DNA from 3 places in the Ochrobactrum sp. EDr1-4 genome. Region 2 is predicted to be linked to each of the others. Evidence: riboswitches for the same ligand, from Rfam matches in the RefSeq annotation. Region 2 holds a riboswitch; each other region holds the start of a gene.
What was found. A riboswitch is a leader RNA that binds a small molecule or an ion and turns the genes downstream of it on or off. The one in region 2 is predicted to bind cobalamin.
Positions count from the first base shown of each region.

Region 1: another riboswitch for cobalamin. It lies ahead of ACOZHT_RS07150 (ABC transporter substrate-binding protein); the one in region 2 lies ahead of ACOZHT_RS23655 (DUF1852 domain-containing protein).
Region 3: another riboswitch for cobalamin. It lies ahead of ACOZHT_RS13055 (TonB-dependent receptor domain-containing protein); the one in region 2 lies ahead of ACOZHT_RS23655 (DUF1852 domain-containing protein).

Region 1 is NZ_JBLZOF010000002.1:164,981-168,256, reverse strand. Features, by position in the region: gene ACOZHT_RS07165 (tripartite tricarboxylate transporter permease) at 1-116, opposite strand, end outside; gene ACOZHT_RS07160 (tripartite tricarboxylate transporter TctB family protein) at 128-625, opposite strand; gene ACOZHT_RS07155 (Bug family tripartite tricarboxylate transporter substrate binding protein) at 622-1,572, opposite strand; cobalamin riboswitch at 1,802-2,031, shown strand; gene ACOZHT_RS07150 (ABC transporter substrate-binding protein) at 2,199-3,227, shown strand; gene ACOZHT_RS07145 (FecCD family ABC transporter permease) at 3,251-3,276, shown strand, end outside.
Region 2 is NZ_JBLZOF010000016.1:44,331-47,606, reverse strand. Features, by position in the region: gene ACOZHT_RS23665 (hypothetical protein) at 389-550, shown strand; gene ACOZHT_RS23660 (epoxyqueuosine reductase QueH) at 602-1,141, opposite strand; cobalamin riboswitch at 1,362-1,558, opposite strand; cobalamin riboswitch at 1,835-2,046, shown strand; gene ACOZHT_RS23655 (DUF1852 domain-containing protein) at 2,145-3,194, shown strand; gene ACOZHT_RS23650 (methionine synthase) at 3,221-3,276, shown strand, end outside.
Region 3 is NZ_JBLZOF010000003.1:409,288-412,563, forward strand. Features, by position in the region: gene ACOZHT_RS13050 (ABC transporter substrate-binding protein) at 1-196, opposite strand, end outside; gene ACOZHT_RS13055 (TonB-dependent receptor domain-containing protein) at 230-2,095, opposite strand; cobalamin riboswitch at 2,235-2,459, opposite strand; gene ACOZHT_RS13060 (glycoside hydrolase family 10 protein) at 2,839-3,276, opposite strand, start outside.

The DNA of each region.
Region 1 (3,276 bases), on a different contig from region 2:
ATGCCCGGAAGTACGCCAACCGCGGTGCCAAGCGTGACGCCAATTAGCGCATAGATTAGATTAGCGGGTTCGAGTGCTACCAGAAGACCGCTGGCGAGAAGGCTGACTGTATCCATATACTTTCGCCTTAAACAAAGTGTTCAAGCCAGCCCGATGGTAGGGAAAGCTGAAGGCCGCGTGCAAAAATGAACCAGATTACGAATGCGAAGATGATGCCGACAGGTACGCTTATCCAGAATTTGCGATAACCAAATCCGCGAGCCGTTGCAGCAAAGAGCAATCCCGTCGCAATGGAAAAGCCAAGCGTTTTCATTGTTAGCATCTGAATAACGAGACCGCCAACGATCCACGCCATGGGGGCTATTTCCTGATGCTCACGCTCTGGAAATTCGCGTTTAAAAGCACTGATCACCGTCCAAATCGACAGAATGAACAGTCCGCTCGCTATGATGTAGGGAACCGTTTTTGGTCCAACGGGCGAGTATGAGAGAACATTATTGCCATAGGCGGTTGACCACGCGATGGCTACGGCAACCGCGCCTAGAATAAAAGCTATGACAAGAGCTGCGTAATCAGGCGCCGTTCCAGTGGAACGGCGCTCTCCCTCTTTTTCAATGACTGTCATTTTACGAGGCCAATATCCTTGAGGATGGTTCCCGTTGAAGTGACGTCTTTCTTAAGCTGTTCCTTGAAGTCGTCGCCCGCAAGATAAGTGTCTGCCCAGCCTTTATCTTTCAGTGCTTTCTGCCAGGATTCAGACTTCACCATCTTTTCAACGTCGGCATTGATTGCCGCTTCTTGCTCAGCGGTAATGTCAGGTGCTGCACCCACCATGCGCCAATTCTGGATTGAGACATCAACACCACCTTCTTTGAAGGTTGGTGAATCTATGCCTTCAATGCGCTCGTCGCTTGAAATGCCGATGATGCGTAGCGTGCCAGCCTTGATTTGTGGATCAAACTCGCCATAGCCGGAAATGCCGACAGTCACCTGATTGCCGAGGATTGCGGCAAGGGCTTCACCGCCACCGGAAAATGCGATGTAGTTCACTTTTGTAGGATCAACGCCAACGGCTTTTGCAAAAAGTCCGGCTGTAATGTGGTCAGTACCGCCTGCCGAACCGCCGCCCCATGAGACCGAGCCGGGATCTGCTTTGAGCTTTGTAACCAGATCGCCTAGGTTCTGAATATCAGATCCTGCGGGAACAACGATGGCTTCATATTCGCCGGTCAGGCGTGCAATCGGCGTAATAGCATCGAGATTCACAGGGGAGTTGTTGGTCAAGATCGCGCCGACCATAACATAGCCGCCAACAATAAGCTGGCTTGGATCACCCTTGTTCTGATTAACGAACTGCGCAAGCCCAATAGTACCGCCAGCGCCAGGAACGTTGATGACCTGAACACTGCCGGAAATCTTCTCGTCCTGCAACACGCTCTGCATGGTGCGTGCAGTCTGATCCCAGCCGCCGCCCGGTGCCGCAGGTGCCAAAACCTTATAGTCTTCAGCCGATGCTGCACTCGCGATTGCAAGCGCTGCGACCGACGAAATGGCCAAAATCCATTTACGCATAAATCCTCCCGAAATGCACTTTTCGCGCATTGTGCTGCTATCTTTTCGATAGCCCTCCTCAAACCCCTTCACCTCTCCCAAGGTGAAGACTCCTGATCTGGAGATTACAACAGGGATTTACAATACGCTAGCGCGAGACTGTTTGAGACCCGGCCCATTAGCATAAAGTCTAAGCAATTTTTAATCGATGATTTAGTGGCTTGCGTCGCTTGACCTTGCTGATACCAGAACGTAATAGAGTTACGACGGTTCCCCGACCGAGAGCGAAGGGGATTAATAGGGAACACGGTGAGGACGACCCAAAAGGGACCGAGACCGTGGCTGCCCCCGCAACTGTAAGCGGATTGCCGTTCATCCCTGTGACGCCCAAAGGCGTCATGCCACTGAGTTTAACTCGGGAAGGCAGATGAACAGCGAATATTCGTGAGCCAGGAGACCTGCCGTCTAACGTAGTCCATGGTCACGGGCGGGGATGCCCGGTGCAGGAGTTGGTTATGACAGCTATTAACGTCGCAAGACGTCACCTCCCTTTGTCATTCATATCCCCGGATATGTCCGTTCTCTATACGCGCCGGATCACATCCGCCGTTTGATACGGCTTTTCTCACATCATTTCGGGGATTCAAATGAAACTCATCGGCAAGTTGCCGTTTGGCGCAATCGTTGGCGCTGCAAGTCTTTTCGTAACTGGTTTTGCGGCTGAAGCAGCCGAAACGCAGTATCCGCTGACGTTGAAAAATTGTGCGCGCGACGTGACATTTAAACATGTGCCAGAACGTGCGGTGGCCGTTGGTCAGAGCAGCGCAGAAATTTTATACCTTCTGGGCCTCGGAGATAAAATGGTCGGCACAGCTTTGTGGGTTGGGCCTGTCCTCAAAGGCTACGAAGAAGCCAATGCCAAGGTAAAGCGTCTCGCGGATAATGATCCGAGCTTTGAGAGCATTCTGGCGGAAAAACCTGACCTTGTTGCCAATCAGTTCCAATGGCAGATTGGACCTGAGGGTGTTGTGGCGAAGGCTGAGCAATTCGAAGAATTGGGCGTTCCGGTTTATACGTCTCCAGCCGATTGCATTGGAAAAGACAATTCAGACGGCGGTGATGGCGTTCGTCACAACGCCTTCACCATGGATCAGGTGTATCAGGAAATCGACGAACTCGCGCAGATCTTCAATGTGCAGGATCGCGGCGCAAAGGTTGTTGCTGATCTGAAAGTACGTGAAGACGCAGCACGTAAGAAGATCGCATCTGCCGATGGCAAGCTTTCGGCTGTTGTCTGGTTCTCCAGTGCAGAGCTCGATATTGATCCTTATGTTGCGGGCAAGAACGGTGCTCCAGCCTATATTCTGAAAACACTTGGCATCAATAATATCATTGATAGTGAAGAAGAGTGGCCGACTGTTGGCTGGGAAACCATTGCCAAGTCCAATCCGACAATTATCGTCGCGGGCACTATGGATCGTCGTCGTTTCCCTGCTGATGATGTTGCAGTTAAGCGCGAATTCCTCAAGAGTGATCCGGTCGCAAGCCTGATGCCAGCTGTTAAAGATGGTCATGTGTTCGATATGGACGCACAGGCAATGAACCCGACTATTCGTACCATCGAAGGTATTGAAACGCTGGCCGATGCCATTGCAGCTTCAGGCCTGAACAAGTGACAACACGCTCAGCCACAGCCGGAATTCTGACTTCGAGAAGCGCAAGCAG
Region 2 (3,276 bases):
GTGTTAATAAGTGTCATATTATGACAATGTGAAAGCGTCGCATTCGCTGTTCATTGAGAAGCCTTTTAATAACTGCATTGGTTGGACGCGTCCTATGGTATTGCAGAGAGGAACGGCAGTTGTTTATAGATATGATTGATCGACAACGGACGGTATTTTCTAACTTCTGTTGTTGCCAATCATTATCGGGATCAGTTCTTGACTGACACTCATTCAGGCCCAGCCTCATTTTGAAGTGATGCAGATTTAATTTCTAAATCGTTTCTTTACAGATCATACGTCCTAAAAAGCAGAATATAAGATTTGGTTATGAAGTCATGCATGCCCATGGATTGATGCGCCGAATGAACAGAGCTTAATACCTTTCCCATCTGAGGAAGGAAATTCCATGCACGATTCAACACGATGTGTTCATCACTCCGAAGTTTCGCACGAAGGCTTCAAAAATTTGGCCGTGCCGACTTACAGGGCTTCGACAATCGTCTATCCAGACGCGAAATCTTTCCGGCAAAAAATGGCCGCTGATCTGGCTGAGGCCATTGCGATTTGATTGAGGGGTGGGTTTGATAGATCATCCGGCTCACGATTTGTTATTGCTGTATTAAAGCTTAGCTGGTTGCATGGAGTCCCGACCCTGCTCGCGGCGATGCTTATTGGTGTCGCGAAGAGAGTAAACGCAGCCACTATATTCCTGTTGGTAGAATTCTTCGCGTTTGGAAATCTCAATCGTTCGGGCAGAACGGCCGCCCTTACGCCAGTTATATTCCCAATAGGACAGTTCTTCGTAAAGTGCTGCGGCTCGTTTACCGCAATCGTTTATCTGCGCCATGTTCTTCCAACGTGAAATGCCGAGCGATGAAGTCATGATCGGAAATCCATTCTCATGGGCATAAAGAGCGGTCCGTTCAAAGCGCATGTTAAAGCACATAGTGCAGCGGACGCCGCGTTCCGGCTCCCATTCCATCCCCTTCGCACGGGCGAAGCAATTGTCCTTCATAATCGGCATCAATGAATGCAACGCCGTGTTTTTCGGCAAAACGGATGTTTTCGTCCTTGCGCAGTAGGTATTCTCGCTATGGATGGATGTTGGGGTGTAAAAGAAAATCGCATAATTGATGCCAGACGCGAGCCTCGCTTCCATCACTCCGCCGGAGCAGGGCGCGCAACACGAATGCAGGAGCACTTTTTTTCTCCGCCAGGCGGGATTAATTCGGGCATTTGAATTTCCATAATCGTGACACACCTCCGAGCCGACCGCAAAGATGCAAACCGATGAATGAACAAGGCTCCGTACGAAAAAATGTACGAAGCCGGTATCACCGTTACGGAGAAGCCGCTCCTGACACGCCGCCCGCGGTCAGAACAGGTGGACGATCCAGGCAGATTTTCTGACTTGCGGTTTTTTGCTTCCCCCGTCCTTCGCGGCGTGCATAGCGCCAGTGGCATATCGGGTGCGCTTGCCGCCTACAGTTGCGGGGGGCAGTTCCGGATTTGGTTGGCCCGACCGGATTCCCTTTTACCCGGAGTTTCCTCCGGCACCTGTATCGTGGTGAAAAACATGACAAGTACCAGCTTCTGTCAAACTCAAACGATACGCCATGCCATTTCGCGATGACTAGATAGGAATGCGTCCTGCATTTTAATCCTTGATCTTTGGCTCGGGCCATCAAAATGAGGTGTGTGCTGTTTCACAGCCTTCCTGGGCTGAGAAGACTGTGGGGAAAGCACCTGAAGCAAGTGGAGCAATTTCGCATCAGGTATCGGCAATCTTTTGCCTTCCGCTTAAAGACATAAACATTTCTTTATATGATCTTGACATGGCGGGCCTGATGCGGGACTATAGTTTTGCCTAGGTTCTCCGGTTGTCGCTCTGACACGCCGGGGCTAAGAGGGAAGTCGGTGCCCTGTTATTCGGGAAAGCCGGCGCTGCCCCCGCAACTGTAAGCGGTAAGCTGTTGTCCACTGTGTCACTGGGGTTCGACCTGGGAAGACGGACTATGGCGATAACCCGTGAGCCAGGAGACCTGCCTTAGCAAAATAACGTCCACGGGCGGGGTGTCCCGGTGTGCCGTAGCGAAGACCGCTTAGGGGTCTGTATTGCTATGCGTTCGCTTACCCATGCCCCCAACATATTGGGGTGAGCTATGTCTCAAGCCGTAATTCCAGTCGCCGCAAGCGGCGAGCCATTTGTCGACTGTCAGCAGAGGACGCGGCATCACGACTTCACTTTTCGTCTTAAAAGCCAGCTTTTTGATGAACACTATCATCCTTCAGACAATACGCGTATCACGACAAACTTTGCTAATTTGGCCAGAGGGGAGAACCGCCGGGAGAACCTTCGTAACGCTTTGAGAATGGTTGACAATCGTTTCAACGCTCTGGCGTTTTGGGACAATCCCGAAGGCAATCGTTATTCTGTGGAGCTTGAGATTATCTCGGTTGAAATGAACATCGATGCAGAAGGTAATAAAAATACTTTTCCTCTGATTGAAATTTTAAAAGCCAATATCTTTGATCAAATGACGGGTGAACGTATTGACGGTATCGTCGGTAATAATTTCTCTTCGTACGTTCGGGATTACGATTTCAGCGTAGTTCTGCCGGCTTATAACAAGGATCGCGCCACCTTCAGCATTCCGGCTGACTTCGGTGATCTGCATGGAAAACTTTTCAAGTCTTTCCTTAACTCGGATGCTTATAAAGAGAGTTTTCGTAAGCCACCTGTCATTTGCTTGAGTGCATCCAGCAGTAAAACATATCATCGGACGGGCAATTTCCATCCGATTTTGGGCGCTGAATATCAGCAAAATGAATTGTCTTTGACAGATCTATATTTTCAGAAAATGGGGTTGCATGTCCGCTTCTTCATGCCGCCGAATAGTGTTGCGCCTTTTGCCTTCTATTTTGTCGGTGATCTTCTCGATGATTATACCAATCTCGAGCTCATCAGCACGATTAGCACGATGGAATCGTTTCAAAAGATCTACCGACCAGAGATTTATAACGCGAATTCAATAGCTGGCGTCTGTTATCAGCCTAGCCTGAAGCATGAGGACTATTCGCTGACGCGCATCGACTACGATCGTGACGAGCGTAGTCGGCTTGCTGTCGAGCAGGGAAAGTTTGCTGAGAAGCACTTCATGACACCGTACAAGACCGTCCTTGAGCAATGGTCTGCCAATTACACCCGTTGATGAGCCAAAAGATAAGGTAGCCTATCATGAAAAGACTATTGCCCACGTCTACCGCTGGCAGTTTGCCAAAGCCTTCCTGGCT
Region 3 (3,276 bases), on a different contig from region 2:
CACTCATCACTGACAAAAGAGGATCACGCGAGAGATAGGACACCGATTGCAATTGCGCGGGATCAGACAGCAATATTGCAAGCTGATCCGTGCAGACATTCATCGACACGACACGTTGAGGGCGTTCTTCTGCGAATGCAGAATGAAAGCCAGCGAGAAACAGGCCTGCCAGAAGACAAAGCCTCAGATTCTTCATAACTGTCTGTCTACGCGCCCACATCATCTGCAATCAGAAATTCCGCGTTAGCCCAATATTTATGGTGCGCCCGGGCGCAATATAGCCAGACGTTGTCTGATAATCCTTGTTGAAAATATTCTCGACCGACAGCTTAAGTTGAGACTGCGCATCGATGTCATAAAGCGCAATGAAATCTGCCGTTACATAGGGATCAAGCTTATTGGTGTTGGCAGCATTTGTGAAACGTGAACCGCCATAAAGCAGCCGCGCAGTCAGATCGAGTTTGTCGACCGGCTTGTAGCTAACTTCTGCCGTTGCTTTGACCCGTTCGCGATAAGCCAGATCATTATCACTGTCTTCATCAATCGGACGCTTCAGATCAATAGAGCCTTTCACACCCCACCTCTCGTTAAAGCGATGAGACAGCGTGGCTTCAAAGCCGGTGATCTTTGCTCGCGCAACATTATAGGGCAGATAAGAAGGCGCTGTGCTCATGATCGCATCGCGCAACCACGTCTGGTAAAAAGCCATATCGAGGCTGGTTTTATCTGTTGCCTGCCAGTTAAGACCCACTTCATAAGAACGGGATTTTTCTGGTTGCAGATCAGGATTTGCATAACCGGGATAATAAAGCTCATTGAAGGTCGGCGCACGAAAGCCTGTGCCAAATGACGAGCGCAGCACCAAATCAGGCAATATCTCATAGCTCGCTCCGGCATTATAAGTCACAACGTCGCCAAACTGCTCGTTGTGATCATAACGCACGCCGCCATCAAAGCGCAGCGCATCATATTCCAGCGAATATTGTCCGAACACTGCCGCCAAATCGCGACTGGTTTCCGCATAGACCGTCGTGGCATTCACCTCCTCACGATAGGCCTCAACCCCACCCGTCACCACATGAGAGACGCTGCCTGTTTCAAATTGCTTTTCAGTCGAAGCAAAGAGTCCGTAGCGCTTGGTTTCAAACAGATCAGAACCACTAACGTTCTTACGGAAGTTCCGACTGTGATCCAGCCCTGAACTGAGTTCAATCGTCGAAGACCAGTCGTCCGTATGATCAATACGCGTGCCAATTTTTCCATTGAAAGCGGTCGTGTAAGCTTCGTTAAAAGACGGTGCTGTTGCGTCATATTGGTTGCGCCCGCGGCTCAACAGACCATCCGTATAAATGCGGCCCCAGTCGAAATCCTTTGCAAGGGAGAAATTGAACGAGCCTTGCAGAAATCCATCACGATCCGGTTCATAACCGAATGTTCCCGGCTGTTTGAAATTATAACCTTGCGTACCTGTTACCGCCGCACCAAACGCATAATCAATGCCGTCTTTGCTCTGGCCTTGCAGAGACGCAGACGCATAGCCACCCCATGGATGCGTGACGCCCGTTGTAACGCTGCCACAGAAAGAACGCTCACCGCAGGCACCGCCCTGCTTGGTGATGATATTGATCACACCGCCCATCGCATCCGCACCATATTGCGAGGAATGTGCACCTTTGGCGATTTCAATACGATCAATTGAACTGAGTGGAATATTGGCAAGCGATGTTGCGCCAGTCGTCGCTGATGCAGTTCGTACGCCATTGACTAAAACAACGGTCTGTTTCGACGACATACCGCGAATATGGAGATTGGAAGAGGACCCCTGCCCGCCATTGGTGGTGATCGAGATACCGGGGTAATATTGAAGCAGTGATTGCAGATCAGGCGCTGCTGAACGACCTATCTCTTGGCTGTCAATCACCGTGACGGACGATGTGGAGCGCTGCAACGACGTCGCGCGACGAAGCGGCGTGACGACAATCGTATCGAGCACAAGGCCATCCTGAGCGTTAGTGTTCGTCTGGGAAAAGGCATCAAGCGGCATAACCACCAAAATAGTGGATGCGAGATAGGCCGATAGTCGGAGAATATGCATTAGTCTACTTCCTGCGCGCAAGCGTTGCTTCACCGCAGGTGTCAGAAATCAGGGCGTAAACGCCCCGTCTTTGTCCCACGGCAACATTTCACAATGTCACCGCTACGGACGGCCGCGACTGGACACCCCTCGTGTCAGCCATGGGTGACTGGATGCGGCAGGTCTCCTGACTTCCGGGTCTTCATCAATCCTCCGCCTTCCCGAACGCGAATGTTCAGTGGCTATGATCGCGATAACGATCATGGGAGGACGACTCTCCGGTCACAGTTGCGGGGGCAGTCTCGGTCTCAGCTCTTCAAATAAGCCTCACCGTGTTCCCTTTTCATCCACCCTTGCGGGCAGAACCGTATCCTAGGGCGAGCGATAGCAAGCGGATCGCAGATTATCAACTGCAACATAATGCCCCTCTGAATCACATTGGCAGCAAACATTCAGAAGCTATTGAAGCACAAGGTATTTTGAAAAGGAGTTTTCGCGGGTGCTGATTGAGAGAGATGGAGGGCAATGTTGACAGCACCCGCTGACTGTCGATCAGGGCAACACTGCAAAAAAAGATCGCGCTGGTGCGCTCGACAGATCCTTGAATGAGAAATTCTTAGCCGGGATGTCGCTTTAGGTTGGGCCTCGACATCCCGGGCCGTCAGTTCTGGTGGAACCTGACAACGATCAATCACTAGCACCAGCAGGCAGATGCTTTCTTTGATTTAAATCAATTAGATAATAAATATATGCGATCTCACCCGCTATTTTTGCGGGCTGCACTTGCCCCATCTTTTTTTCAAATATGCAGAAACGCTTTTAAGTTTGGGATCAGACAGAAATCCTTGGCGGAAAAGAATGCTGCCTTTTACCTCTGGTATTGCGTTGTTGAGATCAAGCTGGCGCTTAATTTCATCGACGCCATTTCCCTCAAGCCACTCGGGTTCAGACTTCGAAGAACTACCAGCCCGATATAGCGCCATACCGATATAGAGATCGGTCTTCGAACCGCGCACAGTATCCGCCCACCATCTGACAATCGGACCATAGGGCACATCTTTGCGCCCGGACGACCAGTAAACCTGCGGCGCTATATAGTCGATGAGACCATCCTTCACCCAAGCGCGCGTATCAGCGAAGTCGCCATCATAATTAGTTTTGCCCGCACGCGTCGCAGAGCCACGCGGATCATCCGCCTGATT